One region of the Nonomuraea sp. NPDC049655 genome, then DNA from elsewhere that is predicted to be linked to it. Evidence: riboswitches for the same ligand, from Rfam matches in the RefSeq annotation. Region 1 holds a riboswitch; each other region holds the start of a gene.
The links. Region 1 has a riboswitch for cyclic di-AMP ahead of ACIBQ6_RS08655 (C40 family peptidase). Riboswitches for the same ligand answer to the same signal wherever they lie in the genome.
Positions count from the first base shown of each region.

Region 2: another riboswitch for cyclic di-AMP. It lies ahead of ACIBQ6_RS23015 (CHAP domain-containing protein); the one in region 1 lies ahead of ACIBQ6_RS08655 (C40 family peptidase).
Region 3: another riboswitch for cyclic di-AMP. It lies ahead of ACIBQ6_RS04425 (CHAP domain-containing protein); the one in region 1 lies ahead of ACIBQ6_RS08655 (C40 family peptidase).
Region 4: another riboswitch for cyclic di-AMP. It lies ahead of ACIBQ6_RS49225 (hypothetical protein); the one in region 1 lies ahead of ACIBQ6_RS08655 (C40 family peptidase).

Region 1 covers NZ_JBITLS010000002.1:698,049-702,389, reverse strand. The annotation lists gene ACIBQ6_RS08660 (NAD(P)-dependent alcohol dehydrogenase) at 181-1,173, shown strand; gene ACIBQ6_RS08655 (C40 family peptidase) at 1,157-1,720, opposite strand; cyclic di-AMP (ydaO/yuaA leader) riboswitch at 1,751-1,908, opposite strand; gene ACIBQ6_RS08650 (3-isopropylmalate dehydrogenase) at 2,008-3,054, shown strand; gene ACIBQ6_RS08645 (branched-chain amino acid aminotransferase) at 3,255-4,341, shown strand, end outside.
Region 2 covers NZ_JBITLS010000007.1:45,882-50,222, reverse strand. The annotation lists gene ACIBQ6_RS23025 (glycosyl hydrolase family 18 protein) at 1-1,603, opposite strand, end outside; gene ACIBQ6_RS23020 (luciferase family protein) at 1,847-2,194, shown strand; cyclic di-AMP (ydaO/yuaA leader) riboswitch at 2,455-2,592, shown strand; gene ACIBQ6_RS23015 (CHAP domain-containing protein) at 2,607-3,326, shown strand; gene ACIBQ6_RS23010 (TetR/AcrR family transcriptional regulator) at 3,378-3,920, opposite strand; gene ACIBQ6_RS23005 (nuclear transport factor 2 family protein) at 4,016-4,341, shown strand, end outside.
Region 3 covers NZ_JBITLS010000001.1:953,748-958,088, reverse strand. The annotation lists gene ACIBQ6_RS04435 (aldo/keto reductase) at 1-507, shown strand, start outside; gene ACIBQ6_RS04430 (Gfo/Idh/MocA family protein) at 527-1,480, shown strand; cyclic di-AMP (ydaO/yuaA leader) riboswitch at 1,598-1,735, shown strand; gene ACIBQ6_RS04425 (CHAP domain-containing protein) at 1,749-2,444, shown strand; gene ACIBQ6_RS04420 (class I SAM-dependent methyltransferase) at 2,500-3,318, opposite strand; gene ACIBQ6_RS04415 (YciI family protein) at 3,474-3,911, shown strand; gene ACIBQ6_RS04410 (RNA polymerase sigma factor) at 3,957-4,341, shown strand, end outside.
Region 4 covers NZ_JBITLS010000026.1:12,420-16,760, reverse strand. The annotation lists gene sigJ (RNA polymerase sigma factor SigJ) at 1-558, shown strand, start outside; gene ACIBQ6_RS49225 (hypothetical protein) at 574-1,551, opposite strand; cyclic di-AMP (ydaO/yuaA leader) riboswitch at 1,557-1,695, opposite strand; gene galT (galactose-1-phosphate uridylyltransferase) at 1,764-2,834, opposite strand; gene ACIBQ6_RS49215 (DeoR/GlpR family DNA-binding transcription regulator) at 2,831-3,610, opposite strand; gene ACIBQ6_RS49210 (50S ribosomal protein bL37) at 3,748-3,825, shown strand; gene ACIBQ6_RS49205 (TrpB-like pyridoxal phosphate-dependent enzyme) at 3,865-4,341, opposite strand, start outside.

The sequences.
Region 1 (4,341 bases):
CCTGAGAGCGTGCCGCCCGCGCCCGTGCCCGGTCATCGCGCGGACGGCCGGTCCTGGTTCGCACCATCGGCGGGCGGGCCGTCGTACTTTCGGCCATCGAGCCGTCGCCTTTCGACCGTTGAGCGTCCGCGCAGGTCACGCCCACACTGGCGGCACATCAGCGGCACGAGGGAGAAAACGATGAAGGCGTACGTCCTGCGCTCGTTCGGCTCGCCCGACCAGCTCGTCCTGACCGACGTCGAGCGGCCCGTGCCGCGCGACGACGAGGTGCTGGTCCGGGTGCGGGCCACGTCCGTGCAGCCCTACGACTGGCACTTCATGCGGGGGGAGCCGTACCTGGCCCGGGTCATGGGCGGCGGGGTCGGGCTGCGCCGGCCGCGCATCGCCGTCCTCGGGGCCGACGTGGCGGGGGAGGTCGAGGCGGCCGGCAAGGACGTCACGCTGTTCCGTCCCGGCGACGAGGTGTACGCGATGTCGCTCGGGGGCGGCTTCGGCGAGTACGTCTGCCTGCGGCAGGGCGAGGTGGCGCCCAGACCGGCGGGCCTGTCGTTCGAGCAGGCGGCGGCGGTGCCGATGGCGGCCAACACCGCGCTGATCGCGCTGCGCGACGAGGGACGCCTCCAGCCGGGCCAGAAAGTGCTGGTCAACGGCGCGTCCGGCGGCGTGGGCACGTTCGCCGTGCAGCTCGCCAAGGCGCTGGGGGCGCACGTCACGGGCGTGTGCAGCGGGCGCAACGCGGACCTGGTCCGCTCGCTCGGCGCGGACGACGTCATCGACCACACCAAGGAGGACTTCGCGGCGTCGGGCCGGCGCTTCGACCTGCTGCTCGACGTGGCGGGCGGCCGCCGGCTGGCGGACTGCCGCCGCGTGCTGACCAGGAAGGGCACGTACGTGCTGGTGGGCGGGCCGGCCGGCCGCTGGGTGCAGCCGGCCGGCCACATGTTCGCCGCGCTCGCGTCGGGGCCCTTCGTCCCGCAGCGGATCGTCAGGGCGGACGTCGTCCGCTGCGGGAGCAACAGGGCGAACCTGCTGACGCTGACCGGGCTGATCGAGCGGGGCGCGGTCACCCCGGTCATCGACCGGACCTTCCCCTTCGGCGAGCTCCCGGCGGCCGTCCGCTACCAGGAGGAGGGGCACGCCCCGGGGAAGGTCGTCGTCACAGGGTCGCGGTGAGCATGGCGGGGGCGGGGGCCTTCTGGAGCTGCTTGTAGTCGGCCCAGCGCTTGACGCCCTTGGGGTCGGGGCGTACCGCGCCGACGAAGGCCTGCCTGCGCCACTGCGACAGGCGTTCCTCCTTCACCACGTCGCCGGTGTGGGGGGAGTGGACCATGTAGCCGGGCTTGGAGATCATGCCGACGTGGCCGAGGCCGCTGAAGAACACCAGGTCGCCTGGCTTGAGGTCCTTCCAGGCGATCTTCCTTGAGAAGGCGCCGTACTGCTCCGCGGCGGTTCTGGGGAGCTCGATGCCGGCGTCCTCGTAGGCTCGGAGCATGAGGCCCGAGCAGTCGTAGCCCCGTTCGCTGGCGCCGCCCCACACGTACGGGGTGCCGCGCTTGTCCATGGCGTATTCGAGGGCGACCTTCCAGGCCGGTTTCGGCACGTGCCGTTCCTGGACCTGTTTCACCTGGGGGCCGGTGAGGGTGATGGAGGGGGTGGGGGCGGCCGGAGCGGCGGGAGCCGCGGGGGCGGCAGGCACGAGACCTGCGGCGCCCGCTGCCACCGCCACAAGGATGGCGATGCTAGACAGGGGACTGTCCTTCCACGTGGCCGACCGGGTTAGCTGACGGGCTCGGGCCTGGAAGTAGCCCTACGGCGGCTCCTCGGGGGAGGCGCAGCCGATTCGCCCCGGGGGGAAAGGTGGGTCCCCGGCTCCACGCAGCGGCTGCGTGGATTAGGCTCGTCGAACTCTAACGAAACGGTCAAAAGGTCGCAATCCCCCCAAAACGGATTGTCCGGTTGTTGAGATGATGTGTTCGTCAGCCGAGACGAGCCGGTAAGGTACCGCCCATGGAGTCGCGTAACATCCGCCTGGCCGTCATCCCCGGGGATGGCATCGGCGCCGAGGTCGTAGCCGAAGGGCTCAAGGTCCTGGAGGCCGTGGGCACGAAGATCGAGCCCACCCACTACGACCTGGGCGCAGCCCGCTACCACCGCACCGGCGAGACCCTGCCCGACGCGGTGCTCGAAGAGCTGCGCGGCTACGACGCGATCCTGCTCGGCGCCGTGGGCGACCCCAGCGTGCCGCCCGGCATCCTGGAGCGCGACCTGCTGCTCAAGCTCCGGTTCGAGTTCGACCACTACGTCAACCTGCGGCCGGTCAAGCTGTTCCCCGGCGTCGAGACCGCGCTGGCCGGCGCCACCGCCGAGCACATCGACATGGTCGTCGTCCGCGAGGGCACCGAGGGTCTCTACGCGGGCACCGGCGGCGTCATGCGCCGCGGCACGCCGCACGAGATCGCCACCCAGGAGTCGCTGAACACCGCCCACGGCGTCGAGCGCGTCGTGCGGTACGCCTTCCAGAAGGCTCAGTCGCGGCCCCGCAAGAAGCTCACGCTCGTCCACAAGACGAACGTGCTCACCTTCGCCGGCGACCTCTGGCAGCGCACGGTCGACCGCGTGGCCGCGGAGTTCCCCGACGTCACCACCGACTACAGCCACATCGACGCGGCCTCGATGTTCTTCGTCACCCAGCCCGAGCGCTTCGACGTGATCGTCACCGACAACCTGTTCGGCGACATCATCACCGACCTCGGCGCCGCGATCGCCGGCGGCATCGGCCTGGCGGCCAGCGGCAACATCAACCCCGAGCGCACCTCGCCGAGCATGTTCGAGCCGGTGCACGGCAGCGCGCCCGACATCGCCGGTCAGGGCAAGGCCGACCCGACCGCCACCATCCTGTCCGTGGGCATGCTCCTCGACCACCTCGGCCTGCACGCCGAGGCCGCCAAGGTCGAGCAGGCCGTGGCCGCCGACATCGCCGAGCGGGTGACCGGCCGCGCCGGCCGCACGACCAGCGAGATCGGCGACGACATCGCCGCGCGAGTAGCCGGCTAGGACCGCCTAGCCCCGCACGCGCCTGGCGGTCCGAACACGGACTGCCAGGCGCTTTTTCGCGTTCGCCGGATCTAACCACCCCAACTGCCTCTTGCCATCCCAAATCGCGAGACACTAGGAAGTACGAATACTGCTCGCGGGCAGTAGCTAACAGAATCAGCTTTCGAAGTCGCAGATTCGTAGAGAGAAGGACCTCCGTCATGACCATCGCTCAGAAGCTCAGCTTCGACGTGCAGCATTCCGACCACGCTCGCACCGCGGCCGAGCGGGAGCAGGTACTGGCGAACCCCGGATTCGGGCAGGTCTTCACCGACCACATGATCTCGATCGACTACACCGACGGCGAGGGCTGGCACGACGCCCGGCTCATGCCGTACGGGCCGCTCTCGCTCGACCCCGCGACCTCGGTCTTCCACTATGCGCAGGAGCTGTTCGAGGGCCTGAAGGCGTACCGGCAGATCTCCGGCTCGATCGCGACCTTCCGGCCGTACGCGAACGCCGCCCGCTTCAACCGCTCGGCCGAGCGCATGGCCATGCCCGAACTGCCGGAGGAGGCGTTCGTGGAGTCGCTGGAGCTGCTGGTCTCGGCCGACAAGGAGTGGGTGCCGACCACCGAGGGCCACAGCCTCTACCTGCGCCCGTTCATGTTCGCCACGCAGGCCGGGCTCGGCGTCAACTACCCGTCGAAGACCTACAAGTACATGGTGATCGCCTCGCCGGCGGCCTCGTACTTCAGCGGCGGCATCAAGCCCGTCTCGGTCTGGCTGTCCACCGAGTACACGCGCGCCGCGCCCGGCGGCACCGGCTTCGCCAAGTGCGGCGGCAACTACGCCGCCGCCTTCGTCGCCCAGCGCCAGGCCGTCGACAACGGCTGTGACCAGGTCGTCTGGCTCGACGCCCACAAGCACGAGTACGTCGAGGAGATGGGCGGGATGAACCTGTTCTTCGTCTTCGGCAACAAGCTCGTCACTCCGGCGCTCACCGGCACCCTGCTGCCCGGCATCACCCGGGAGTCGATCCTGGAGATGGCCGGCGACCTCGGCCTGGAGACCGAGGAGCGGCTGATCTCGGTGGACGAGTGGGAGTCCGCCTGCGCCTCCGGCGAGCTGACCGAGGTGTTCGCGTGCGGCACCGCCGCCGTGGTCACGCCGGTGGGCTCGGTCAGGGGCGACGACCGCTCCTGGACCATCGCCGACGGCACCCCCGGCCCGGTGACGATGCGGGTGCGCGAGGAGCTCGTCGGCATCCAGTACGGCGCCCGTCCCGACACCCGCAACTGGATCCACA
Region 2 (4,341 bases), on a different contig from region 1:
TGCTCTTGAGCTTCTGGATGGCGTTGTCGGTGTAGAAGCCGGGGATCGGGATCTTGTCCCAGGTGGTGAGCGGGGAGTGCGGGGCGGTCGGGCCCTGCGCGTCCCAGCCGCCGAAGAAGTCGTACGTCATGACGTTGTACCAGTCGACGTACTGGGCGGCGCCGCCGTAGTCGGCCGCGTCGATCTTGCCGCCGTCGTTGCCGTCGGCGGTGATGGCCGCGGTGACCAGGTTGTTCGCGCCGAAGCGGGAGCGCAGCGCGGACATCACGTTCTTGAACGCCGCCGCGCCGCTGGTGTCACAGGTCAGGCCGCAGGCGTTCGGGTACTCCCAGTCGATGTCGATGCCGTCGAAGACGTCGGCCCAGCGGGGGTCCTCCACCAGCTTGTAGCAGGAGTCGGCGAAGGCCGTCGGGTTCTGCGCCGCCTGGCCGAAGCCGCCGGACCAGGTCCAGCCGCCGAAGGAGAAGAGCACCTTCAGGTTGGGGTACTTCTTCTTCAGCTTGCGCAGCTGGTTGAAGTTGCCGCGCAGCGCGCCGTTGTCCCAGGTGTCGGCGACGCCGTCGACGCTCTCGCCCGCCTGGTAGAAGCGGTCGTAGTCGGCGTAGCTGTCGCCGATCGTGCACTGCCCGTTCTGCACGTTGCCGAACGCGTAGTTGATGTGGGTCAGCTTGGCCGCCGAGCCGCTGGTGTCGATGTTCTTGACGTGGTAGCCGCGCTGGTAGATGCCCCACTGGACGAAGTAGCCCAGCACCTTGTTGCCGCCGCCACCGCCGCCGCCCGTGGTGGTCGCGGTGATCTGGTTGCTGTCGGCCGAGCGGTTGCCCGCCGCGTCACGCGCGCGCACGGTGTAGTTGTAGGAGGTGTTGGCGGTGAGGCCGGTGTCGTTGTACGTGGTGCCCGTGACGGTGGTGACCAGGGTGCCGCCGCGGTAGACCTCGTAGCCGGTGACCGCCACGTTGTCGGTGGAGGCGTTCCAGGCCAGCGAGACGCTGTTGTTGCTGACGCCGGTCGAGCGCAGGTTGCCGGGGACCGACGGCGGTGTCTTGTCGTCGCCGCCACCGCCGCCGGTGGTCGTCGCGGAGATCTGGTTGCTGTTGGCCGAGCGGTTGCCGGCCGCGTCACGCGCGCGCACGGTGTAGCTGTAGGCCGTGTTCGCGGTGAGGCCGGTGTCGTTGTACGTGGTGCCCGTGACGGTGGTGACCAGGGTGCCGCCGCGGTAGACCTCGTAGCCGGTCACGGCCACGTTGTCGGTGGAGGCGTTCCAGGCCAGGGCCACGCTGGTGTCCGTGACGCCGGTCGAGCGCAGGTTGCCCGGCACGGACGGCGCGGTCGTGTCGCTGCCGCCGCCACCGGAGACCTTCCACAGCGCCGCCACGTTCGGCGGCTCCCAGCCGGGCTGGGAGGTGTGCGCCTGGAGACAGACGTAGTCGACGCCGTTGTAGGTGACGACCGTGCCCGCCGTGTAGGCGGTCCACGGGGCCCAGGCCGCCGCGTACGCCACCGTGCTGGCGGAGGCGAGCGCTGGGGCGGCCACGGCCGCGGTGAGAGGCAGGGCCAATGCCGCCATTCCCGCCAGGACCTTGCTCAGAATGGTGTGCTTCATGTCGCTCCGACATCCGTTGGGGGGGTGTGTGGGGAGTGGGATGGGAGACTTCTGGGGAAACTATTAGGAAAGTTTCCTTTAAGTTGTGAATCGACGGTAGCTTCTGCCTGGGGGAGCGTCAATACGTATCGGTCAGGCGTCCGTAATCGTGCCGGTCAGACCCTGGACGCGCCCGTTCACGAGGGGATAACGGTTCAGGAACGGGGGCTGACGGCGAGGTGAGCCGTGGCTCAGCATTGGAGCGTGGCAGGAATCTCCGCCTGGCGGCGGACGCCCACGCGACGCGGGCCCTACGTGGTCCGCGCGGTCGCGGAGTTACGGTCCTGGCCGTCGCTGAACGTCAGCGGCACCGGTCAGCAGGTCACCTTCGCCGTACACGGAACCGAGATCCTGCGCCTGGCCGGCCGGGACGAGATCCACGTACGGCTCACCGCCCCCGCCATCGGCCGCCTGGAGCCGTACCTGCGGGCGTGCGACCAGGTCCATGCCTGCCGCGACCGCGCCTGGGTCGCCGTGCAGGTCGACGCCGAGCCCGATCTGGAATTGTTGCTGGCGCTCACGAGTGTGGCGATAAAGGCGCACGTGGCGTGAACCGATTCGGTGCGTAGCGTTTCTCCCACGCACCGTCGAATTCATTGCCGCCATTTGCCTGGGAATTACTCGCCGGGTAGCTTGGTTGTACACAGCCGAACGGGGAGTCGTCCCAGGTAGGGATGGCATTGCCTGGGAATTACCCAAGCGGGACCCGTGTTGTACAGAGTCGATGCGGACATCCCCGCATCCGGGCGTCGCACATATACCTTCAGGCCCTTTCCCGGGCCCGGGAAGACGATGCGTCAGCCCTTTGCCTGACCAAGAGACCGCTGAATCCGCCTGTGCGCGGAACCGGGGACCCATGTGTCCAATGGGGTGAATCGGCACCGTGGTGCCGTAGGGCAGCTTCCCGCCCGAACCCGTCAGCTAACCCGGCAAGCGGCACGGAAGCTCAAGGAGTAACACCCTCATGGCCAAGCACCGTCTTCACCGTGCCTACAAGCTCGACCTCGCCAAGATCGCTCTCGGCGCGACCGCCGTCGCCGGCGTGCTCGGCACGCACGCGGCAGTGAACGCCGACACCGCCACCGCCACCGCCCACACCGCCACCCAGACCGCCAAGGTCGCCGGCGTGGCCGCCCAGCCGCGCGTCGCGCAGAACCGCGCCGCCGACGAGAGCGCCAAGGGCAAGGTCAACGTCACCGCCGCCCAGGTGCTGGCCACGGCCCGCGCCCAGGTCGGCACCTCCGAGGACGCCAACGGCGGCGGCACCAAGTTCCAGAAGTGGTACGCCGATTCGCAGCGCGCCGCCGAGACCGCCGCGCGTGACGGCGGCAACCGCGCCATGTACCTGAACGCCCCCTGGTGCTCGATGTTCGTCTCCTGGGTCGGCGAGCAGACCGGCGCCCGCCCGCAGGTCGGCTGGGACGCCTACACCGTGACCCACGCCAAGTGGTTCGCCGCCAACGACCGCTGGGGCACCGAGGCCAAGCCGGGCGCCGTCGTCTTCTTCTCCTGGAGCGGCAGCAAGAGCCTGAGCGACATCCAGCACGTCGGCTTCGTCGTCAAGGACAACGGCGACGGCACGATCTCCACGATCGAGGGCAACACCGGCAACGGCAAGGTCGAGCAGCGTGTCCGCCCGACCTCCCAGGTCGTCGGCTACGGCTACCCGTCGTACGCCGCCTGATCCTGCCAAGCGAAGAGCGCATTCCCCGCGGGGAGTGCGCTCTTTCGCGTTTCAGGGCCGCCGGTGGACCAGGACCGCCGCGGCCTGCCCGGCCGAGCGGGCCGCGCCCGCCTCCTCGGAGATCATCGCGGTGACCGTGGCGCCGTCGATCAGGGTGAGCAACTGCTCGGCGAGCAGGCCGGGGTCTCCGGCTCCGGCCTCCTCGGCGAGCGAGCGCAGGTAGGCGCGCAGGCGCTCCTTGTGCTCGCGCACCGCCGTGCGGACGGCGGCCGAACCGGCGCCCAGCTCGGCGAAGGCGTTGGCGAACCCGCAGCCGCGGAAGTCGTCCTCGGTGAACCAGCGTTCCAGCCACGCGAAGACCGCCGGGATGCGGTCGCCGGCGTCGGCCACGTACGCGGTGAGCGAGGCCATCCAGCGTTCGTCGCGCCGCCGCAGATAGGCCACGACCAGCGCCTCCTTCGACGGGAAACACTGGTAGAGGCGTTTCAGCGAGACGCCGGAGGCGGCCCGGATCTCGTCCATGCCGACCGCCTGCACGCCGCGGCGGTAGAACAGGTCGCCCGCGGCGTCCAGCAGCCGCTGCTCGTGATCCATGACACCCCTCCAGGTGCTTGCCGCGGAGAACGATCGTTCTCTACGCTAGCGCACAACCCGGGAGAACGCCCGTTCTCTCGATGAGAGGACCGCCCATGACCCGCCCGCCCGTCCCGCCGTTCACCGAGGAGACCGCCCGGATCAAGGTCCAGGCCGCCGAGGACGCCTGGAACACCCGCGACCCCGACCGCGTCGCGCTCGCGTACACCGAGGACTCCGTGTGGCGCAACCGGGGCGAGTTCGTCACCGGCCGCGCCGAGATCGCGGAGTTCCTGCGCCGCAAGTGGGCCCGCGAGCTGGACTACGCCCTGCGCAAGGAGCTGTGGGCGGTCACCGGCGACCGCATCGCCGTGCGCTTCCAGTACGAGTCCCGCGACGCCGCCGGCCAGTGGTGGCGCAGCTACGGCAACGAGCAGTGGGA
Region 3 (4,341 bases), on a different contig from region 1:
TGGCCGGTCCCGGAGCAGGACAGGTATGTGCAGGCCTGGCGGGGGCTGGAGAAGATCTACCGGGACGGACGGGCCAAGGCCATCGGGGTCTCCAACTTCACGGTCGCCACCCTGACCCGGCTGATGGAGGAGACCGACATCACGCCGTCGATCAACCAGATCGAGCTCCACCCGTACTTCCAGCAGCGCGAGATGCGGGCCTTCCACGAGGCCAACGGCATTCTGACCGAGGCGTGGAGCCCGCTCGGGCAGGGCAAGGGGCTGCTGGCCGACCCGGCGCTGCGCGTGCTGTCGGAGAAGTACGGCAAGACGCCCGCCCAGATCGTGCTCCGCTGGCACCTGCAGCTCGGCAACGTGGTGATCCCCAAGTCGGTCACGCCGTCGAGGATCGAGGAGAACATCGACGTGTTCGACTTCATCCTCGACACCGAGGACATGGCGGCCATCGGCGCGATGAACGCGGGGCGGCGGATCGGGCCCGACCCCGACTCGTTCAACCTGACCTGAGCGCTCTACGATCTCGGTCGTGCGAGATTTCACCTGGGGAATAGCGGCGACCGGCGGCATCGCGCGTACCGTGGGAGCGGCCATCGTGGCCGAGCCCGGCATGCGGGTGGCCGCCGTCGGCTCGCGGAGCCCGCTCAGGGCGCGGGCGCTGGCCGACGAGCTGGGCGCGGAGTCGGCCTACGGCTCCTACGAGGCCCTGTGCGCCGATCCGGCCGTCGACGCGATCTACGTCGCCACGCCGCACGCCCAGCACCTGGAGGTGGCCGAGGCGGCCATCGCGGCGGGCAAGTCGGTGCTGTGCGAGAAGCCGCTGGCGGCCGACGTGGCCGACGCCGAGCGCATGGTGGCGCTGGCCCGCGCGGCCGGGGTCTTCCTCATGGAGGCCATGTGGATGCGCTTCAACCCGCTCATCCAGCGGGTGGCGGCCGATCCGCGCTTCGGCGAGATCCGGTCGGTGCGGGCCTCGTTCGGCTTCGCGCTGCCCTACGACCCCGCCCATCGGCTGTGGGCGCCGGAGCTGGGCGGCGGGGCCCTGCTCGACCTGGGGATCTACCCGTTCGGGCTGGCCCAGCTGCTGCTCGGCATGCCCGCGGAGCTGCGCATGGCCGGCTCGCTGGCGCCCAGCGGCGTCGACGCCGAGGCCGGCGGGCTGCTGCTGTACCCGGACGGGCGGCGCGCCCTGGTGGACGTGTCGCTGCTGGCCCATCACGCCAACGACGCGAGCGTGGTGGGCACGTCGATGCGGGCCGACATCCTGGCGCCGTTCTGGGCGCCGCGGCGGGTGCTGCTGTCGGGGCCGTCGATGGAGACGGAGGAGCTGGTGCTCGACCCGGCCGACAACGGTTACGCGGGCGAGCTGCGCGAGGTGCGCGCGGCCACGATCGAGGGCCGCACAGAGAGCGCGATCATGCCGCTTGACGAATCCCTTGCCATGATGGGGCTTCTGGCCGAAGCGCGGGCGCAACTCTCCTAGCTGGACCTTTAGCCACTTGCCTTGCTCTTGCCCGATGTATTACCTTGTGGGGCATCTCGCGGCAGACGTCCGGTTTGTCCGGCTTTGTCCAACCATCGCAAGACATTTCACAGGATCGTCCTGTGACCGCTGAATCCGCCTTCGGGCGGAACCGGGGACCCACGTCCTTTGGGGTGAATCGGCACTTCGGTGCCGTAGGGCAGCTTCCACGTCCGAACCCGTCAGCTAACCCGGTAAGCGGCATGGAAGCAAGGAGTCAATGCCCTCGATGGCCACGCACCGTCCCATCCGTGCCCCGAAGATCACCTACGCTCACGCCGCGCTCGGCGCGGCCATCCTCGCCTCCGCCATCGGCGCCCACGCCACCGCCGCCGCCGCCGACAGCGCCGGCCCGGCCGCCGCGGCCGGGCACTCGGCCGTCGCGCCGCAGACCGCCGCCCAGACCCGCAAGGCGGAGGAGACCCAGGTCAACGTCACCGCCCAGCAGGTGCTGGCGATGGCCAAGGCCCAGGTCGGCACCTCCGAGAACGCCTACGGCGGCGGCACCAAGTTCCAGAAGTGGTACGCCGACTCCCAGCGCGCGGCGGAGACCATCGCCCGCGACGGCGGCACCCGCGCCATGTACCTGAACGCCCCCTGGTGCTCGATCTTCGTCTCCTGGGTCGGCGAGCACACCGGCGCCCGCCCGCAGGTCGGCTGGGACGCCTGGACCGTGGCCCACGCCAAGTGGTTCGCCGCCAACGACCGCTGGGGCGCCGAGGCCAGGCCCGGCGCGGTGGTCTTCTTCTCCTGGGGCGGCAGCAAGAGCCTGGACGCCATCCAGCACGTCGGCTTCGTCGTCAAGGACAACCAGGACGGCACGATCTCCACGATCGAGGGCAACACCGGCAACGGCAAGGTCGAGGAGCGCGTCCGTCCGAAGTCGCAGGTCGTCGGCTACGGATACCCGCAGTACGCGAGCTGACCTTCCCCCGCTCCGAGCGCGCGTCCCCGTACGAGGGACGCGCGCTCGCCGCGTCTCAGGGCCGGACCGCCAGCAGCGAGTACAGGATCGGCAGGTGCGAGTCCCCGAACGGGAACCGGTACCGGCCGTCCGCGCCCTCGGCCAGCAGGCCGCGCGGGTCCATGTCGGTCTCGACGTGCTCGCCCAGCTCGGCCACCGTGAACCCGGCCCGCGCCGCCGCCGTGACGATCTCGCCCACCGAGTGCGGGTACTCGACCGCCTCGTGGGCCTCGGTCACCACCGCGGCGTCGGCGTACGTCCCGGTCACCGTCTCCCGGTGGGCCTGGCCGCCGCCGTAGGGCCAGTCGGCCACCAGCGGGTCGAGCGAGGACACCGTCTCGTAGGCCGGATGCAGGTCGACCAGCACCAGCCGCCCGCCCGGCCGCAGCGCCATGGCCGCGCCGCGCATCCAGGCGTCCAGGTCGCCGATCCAGCACAACACGCCGTACGTGGCCACCGCCAGGTCGAAGCCGCCGGCCAGCGACTCCGGCAGCCGCTGCGTGTCGGCCTCGACGAACGTGGCCGCCAGCCCGGCCCTGGCCGCCAGGTCGCGGGCGCGCGCGACCGCCACCGGGGAGAAGTCGACGCCGGTCACCCGCGCTCCGAGCCGTGCCCAGCTCAGCGTGTCCAGGCCGAAATGGCATTGCAGGTGGAGCAGGTCCCGGCCGGCGACGTCGCCGGCCAGGCGGCGTTCAAGCGGGTAGAGGGTCTGCCGGCCGGCGAGGAAGGCGTCGACGTCGTAGAACCGGTCGGCGGAGGTGGAGCCGTGGACGCGGGCGCGCTCGTCCCAGAGGGCCCGGTTGGGGACGGGGGCGTCTTGTGCGGGTTGGTGCATGGGGCGAGGATGGCACATCGGCCACCCGGCCGCACGACCGGTACGGTGCCCTGGAAGCGGACGGTCCGCGCCCGCGTGTCGATCCGGCCGGCGCCCGTTCGACGCTTCGGCGAGGCCGGCTCCGCCCCGGGGCCGCGGACGGAAGGGACGGCAGGATGAAATTCATGATCGTCGGCAAGGCCAACGGGGAGACCGAGGCCGGGGCGCTGCCCAGCCAGGAGCTCGTCGACAACATGCACGCCTACAACGAGGCGCTGGCCAAGGCCGGGGTGCTGCTGGCCGCCGAGGGGCTCTACCCGAGCTCGCAGGGCGCGCAGATCGCCTACAGCGACGGCCGGGCCACGGTGATCGACGGCCCGTTCGCCGAGGCCAAGGAGCTGATCGCGGGGTTCTGGCTGATCCAGGTGAAGTCCAGGGAGGAGGCTCTGGAATGGGCCATGCGCGTGCCCGTCCCCGAGGGCTATGACGGGATCGGCCTGGACGTGTGGCGGGTGTACGACGCCTCCGACGCGCCCGACGCGGCCTCGTCCGACCCGGCGGAGGTCGAGCGGGAGAAGGCCATGCGCCGGCGTCTGGGCGGGCGGGAGAGCTGACCTCGGCTTGCGGACCCCGGACGGTGCTGGTGTCATGAGCCGGTGATGGCTTCCGACACCCACCGGGCGATCGAGGCGGTCTGGCGGATCGAGGCGCCCAGGCTCATCGCCGGCCTGGCCGGGCTGGTCCGCGACGTCGGCCTGGCCGAGGAGCTGGCCCAGGACGCGCTGGTCGCGGCCCTGGAGCAGTGGCCGGAATCCGGCGTGCCACGCAACCCGGGCGCCTGGCTGATGACGGTGTCCAAGCGCCGCGCCGTCGACCTGATCCGCAGGAACGAGCGGATGTCCCGCAACCTGGCCGAGCTGGGCCACCGGCTGGAGACCGCCGGGGAGCCGCCCGAGCCCGACGAGATCGAGGACGACCTGCTGCGGCTGGTCTTCACCGCCTGCCATCCGGCGCTGTCGATGGAGGCGCGGGTGGCCCTGACGC
Region 4 (4,341 bases), on a different contig from region 1:
GCGGTGCTGGTCGTGCTGGAGACCCTGTCACCGCTGGAACGAGCGGTCTTCGTGCTGCACGAGGTGTTCGGATTCAGCCACCCGGAGACGGCCGACATCCTCGGGCGCACGCCCGCGGCGGTCCGGCAGCTCGCGGCCCGCGCGCGCCGCCACGTCCACGCGCGCCGTCCTCGTCACCGGACCCAGCCCGACGTGCACGCCGAGGTGACCGAGCGGTTCGCCGCGGCCGCCCTCGGCGGTGACCTGCGGGCCCTGCTGGAGGTGCTGGCGCCGGAGGTGACCTTGTGGACCGACGGCGGCGGCAAGGGACCGGCCACCAGCCTGCAGCCGGTCCACGGCCGGGACCAGGTGGCGGCGCTGTTCATGTCCGTCGCCGCGACGCTGACCCCGGGCGCGGTGGACCTGCGTTACCGGCGGGTGGCCGGCGACCCGTGCGCGCTCGTCTTCTCCGGTGACGGGCCGCTGGCCGTGGTCGTCGTCGATCTCACGCCCGAGGGCGACCGGATCGCCGCCGTCTACTCCGTCACCAACCCCGACAAGCTCACCGGCATCCGCTGAGCCGCCGGTCCGCGGCTAGTTCATCGAGATGTGCACGTGGTCGTAGTGGTTCTCGGTGATGCTGCCGCGGTCGGACATCGAGCGCCAGCCCGAGCCCTGGTTGATGCGCTGCTTCCAGATCACGTACTTGACGCCCAGCTTGGCCTTGTTCTTCAGCGCCCAGTCGGCCAGCCGGTCGCCGAGGGCGTTGTTGACGGCGCTCGGCATGGTGCCGCCCGTGCTCATCATGAAGTCGCAGGCCCGGCCGAGCGGGTGCTCGCCGCTGGAGCCGGACCGGAAGCAGCCCACCTCGTACGGCAGCGAGAAGTTCTTCTGCACCTGCGCGCGCATCAGCCGGGTGCGCGGCGTGATGTTGTCCGAGCCGGCCGGCAGCTCGGGCGCCCAGCTCCCGTCGGACTTCTTGCCCGGCCCGAACGGCACCAGGTCCTGGAGCTTCTTCTTGATGTCGTCGATGACGTCCTGGGCGTCGTCGCGCTGCTCGGCCACCTCCGCCGTGCCCGCCTTCAGCTCCGTCGCGAGCGCGGCGGCGGCCGTGGCGGCCTTCTTCTGGTCGTCGCGGGCCTTGGCCACGCTGTCCACGACCGCCTGCTGCTCGGCGGTGAGCTGTTCGAGCACGGCCGCGCCGCCGCCGTCCGGGGTCATCATGAACGCCGGCAGGGAGGTGTCGCCGTTCTGGTAGCGCAGCCGGGCGATCTCGGCGACCCGCTGCTCGGCCGTGGCCAGCGCCTGCTCGGCGGCGGTGAGCCGCTGCTGGGCCGCGGTGGCGGCCTGCTGGGCCTTGGCCAGCTCGACCCGCTTGAGGTTGTACGTCTCGATGAGCTTGTCGACCTTGCGGTTGAGCTCCTTGAGCTGGGCCCGCAGCTGCGCCTCGGACGGCTTGGGCGCGGCCGCCACGGCGGCTGCCCCGGAGACCGAGGCGGCGGCCGGATGGACGAGCAGGGCGGTGGCGGTGATGAGACCGACGGCGAGACTCGCGGGGGACGAAGCCGCCACGTGGTTGTTCCTCTCCCTCTGCCGGCCGGGTTAGCTGACGGGTTCGGGCACGGGAGCAGTCCCTACCACTTGCGCGGATTCACCCCGGATGCGATGGGTCCCCGGCTCCCGGGCAACACGCCCGGGATTAGGCGTACAACGACCGTTATGGCCGATGTCTAACGGGATATTAGTGGTAGATCACGAGTCATGCGACTTTAATGAGAAACCAATTAGTGATCAATTCGTGATCGCAACATGCGTGCCGCCTCCTCCGGCAGCACGTCGTTGACGAAGGCCCCCATGGCCGACTCCGAGCCCGCCAGGTACTTCAGCTTCCCGGGCGCCCGCCTGATGCTGAACAGCTCCAGGCGCAGGTAGGCCAGCTCGCGACCGTACCGCACCGGCGCCTGGTGCCAGGCCGAGATGTACGGCATCGCGACCCCGAACAGCGCGTCGAGCGCCCGCAGCACCGAGGTGTACAGCGGCGCGAACGCGGCCCGCTCCTCCTCCGACAGCGCCGCCAGGTCGGGCACCTGCCGGTGCGGATACACGTGCACCTCGAACGGCCAGCGCGCGGCGGCCGGCACGAACGCCGTCCAGAGCTCGTTGGCGGCCACCACCCGCGTGCCGGCGGCCTGCTCGGCGGCCAGCACGTCGGCGAACAGGTTGCCGCCCGTGTGCCGAGAGGCGGCCCCCAGCTGGAGCTTGGTGCGCGGGGTCACGTAGGGATAGGCGTAGATCTGCCCGTGCGGGTGGGGGAGCGTGATGCCGATCTCCTCGCCCCGGTTCTCGAAGCAGAACACCTGCTCGACACCCTCCATGCCGGACAGCTCGGCCGTGCGGTCGGCCCACGCCTCCATGACCAGCCTGACCTGCGCGTTGGAGAGCCTGGAGAAGGAGGAGGAGTGGTCGGAGGTGAAGCACACCACCTCACAACGTCCGACACCCGGCCGCACCTCACTCAGGCCGCCGACATCCCCGTAAGTCCCAAAATTTCCGGAGAAAGAGGGGAAGCGGTTCTCGAACACCACCACGTCATAGTCATGGGCCGGGATCTCCGACGCCCGCGTGGCGGATGACGGGCACAACGGGCACTCGTCGGCCGGCGGCAGGAACGTCCGCGTCTGCCGGTGGCCGGCGATCGCGATCCACTCCTCGGTCAGCGGGTCGTAGCGCAGCTCGGAGGCCACCGGCCGCGGATCGAGCGGCCGCCGGTCGATCGCGCTCCGGTCGGCGTCGTCGCGCCGGTCGAAGTAGATCAGCTCTCGGCCGTCTGCCAGGTGGGTGATGGTGCGCTTCAAGGCGTGCCCTCCGCGATGATCAGTTCTCCGGCCCGTTCGGCCAGCTCGGTGCGTGCTTCCTCGGGCAGCCCCGCGTCGCTGATGACCACGTCGGCCTCGGTCAGCTCGGCGATCGTGCTGATGCCGACCGTGTTCCATTTGGTGTGGTCGGCGGGGACCACCAGCCGGTGCGCCGCGGCCACCAGCTCCCTGTCGGTCTCGGACTCCAGGAGGTTGGGCGTGGTGAACCCGGCGCGCAGGCTCATGCCGTGCACCCCGAGGAAGAGCGTGTCCACGTGCAGGCGGCGGATGGCCGCCACCGCCACGGGGCCGACGAGCGCGTCGGAGGGCGTGCGCACGCCGCCGGTCAGCACGACCGTGCGGTCGGCGCGCGGGTTGCGGTGGAAGACCTCGGCGACGGGGATCGAGTTGGTGATCACGGTCAGCTCGGCCACCGCGACGAGGTGGTGGGCCAGCGCCCACGTGGTGGTGCCGGCGGAGAGGGCCACGGCGGTGCCCGGCCGTACGAGGGTGGCCGCGTGCCGCGCGATGGCCTCCTTCTCCTGCTGCTGGCGGGCGGACTTGGCGGTGAAGCCGGGCTCCTCGGTCGAGCCGGGGCCGAGGGCCGTCGCGCCGCCGTGGACCTTCTCCAGCAGCCCGCGCTCGGCCAGCACCTCAAGGTCGCGGCGTATCGTCATGTCGGAGACGCCGAGCTCGCGCACGAGGTCGGCCACCCGGACGCCGCCGCTGCTGCGTACGCGTTCGAGGATCGTCTGCTGACGCTGCTGTGCGAGCACGCCCACCCCTTCCAACAGATTCCACCAAATTATGACACGAGTTTGTTGAGGAATGTTAGGTCGCGGCGTATCGCTTGTGCGGCCCGCGGGCAGGGGAGACCTTGTAGGTCACGATCCCGACCGTCGGAGGTGAGCCCATGGCGAAACGTGCACGCAAGGGCAGGGCGCGCAAGAAGAAGAAGGCGAACCACGGGAAGCGCCCGAACGCGAACTGAACACGGGTGGCCGCGGATCTCGCGGCCACCCGTGTCATCTCAGCCGGGCAGCTCGCTGAGCGCCTGGTCGAGGCGCTCCTGCGGAAGTGAGTAGTCCTCCAGTTCGCCGGCCAGGTGGCGGTCGTAGGCGGCCAGGTCGAAGTGGCCGTGCCCGCACAGCGCGGTGAGGATCACCTTCTCCTCGCCGCTCTCCTTGCAGCGCAGGGCCTCGGCGATGGTCTCGGCCAGCGCGTGCGTGGGCTCGGGGGCCGGGACGATGCCCTCGGTCCGCGCGAAGCGCACACCCGCCTCGAAGCACTCGCTCTGGGTACGGGTCACCGCCTCGAACAGCCCCAGCTCGTACATGTGGGACAGCAGCGGCGCCATGCCGTGATAGCGCAGCCCGCCGGCGTGGATCGGGTCGGGGACGAAGGAGTGCCCGAGGGTGTGCATCTTCAGCAGCGGCGTCAGCCCGGCGGTGTCGCCGAAGTCGTAGGCGTACACGCCGCGGGTGAACGACGGGCAGGCGGCCGGCTC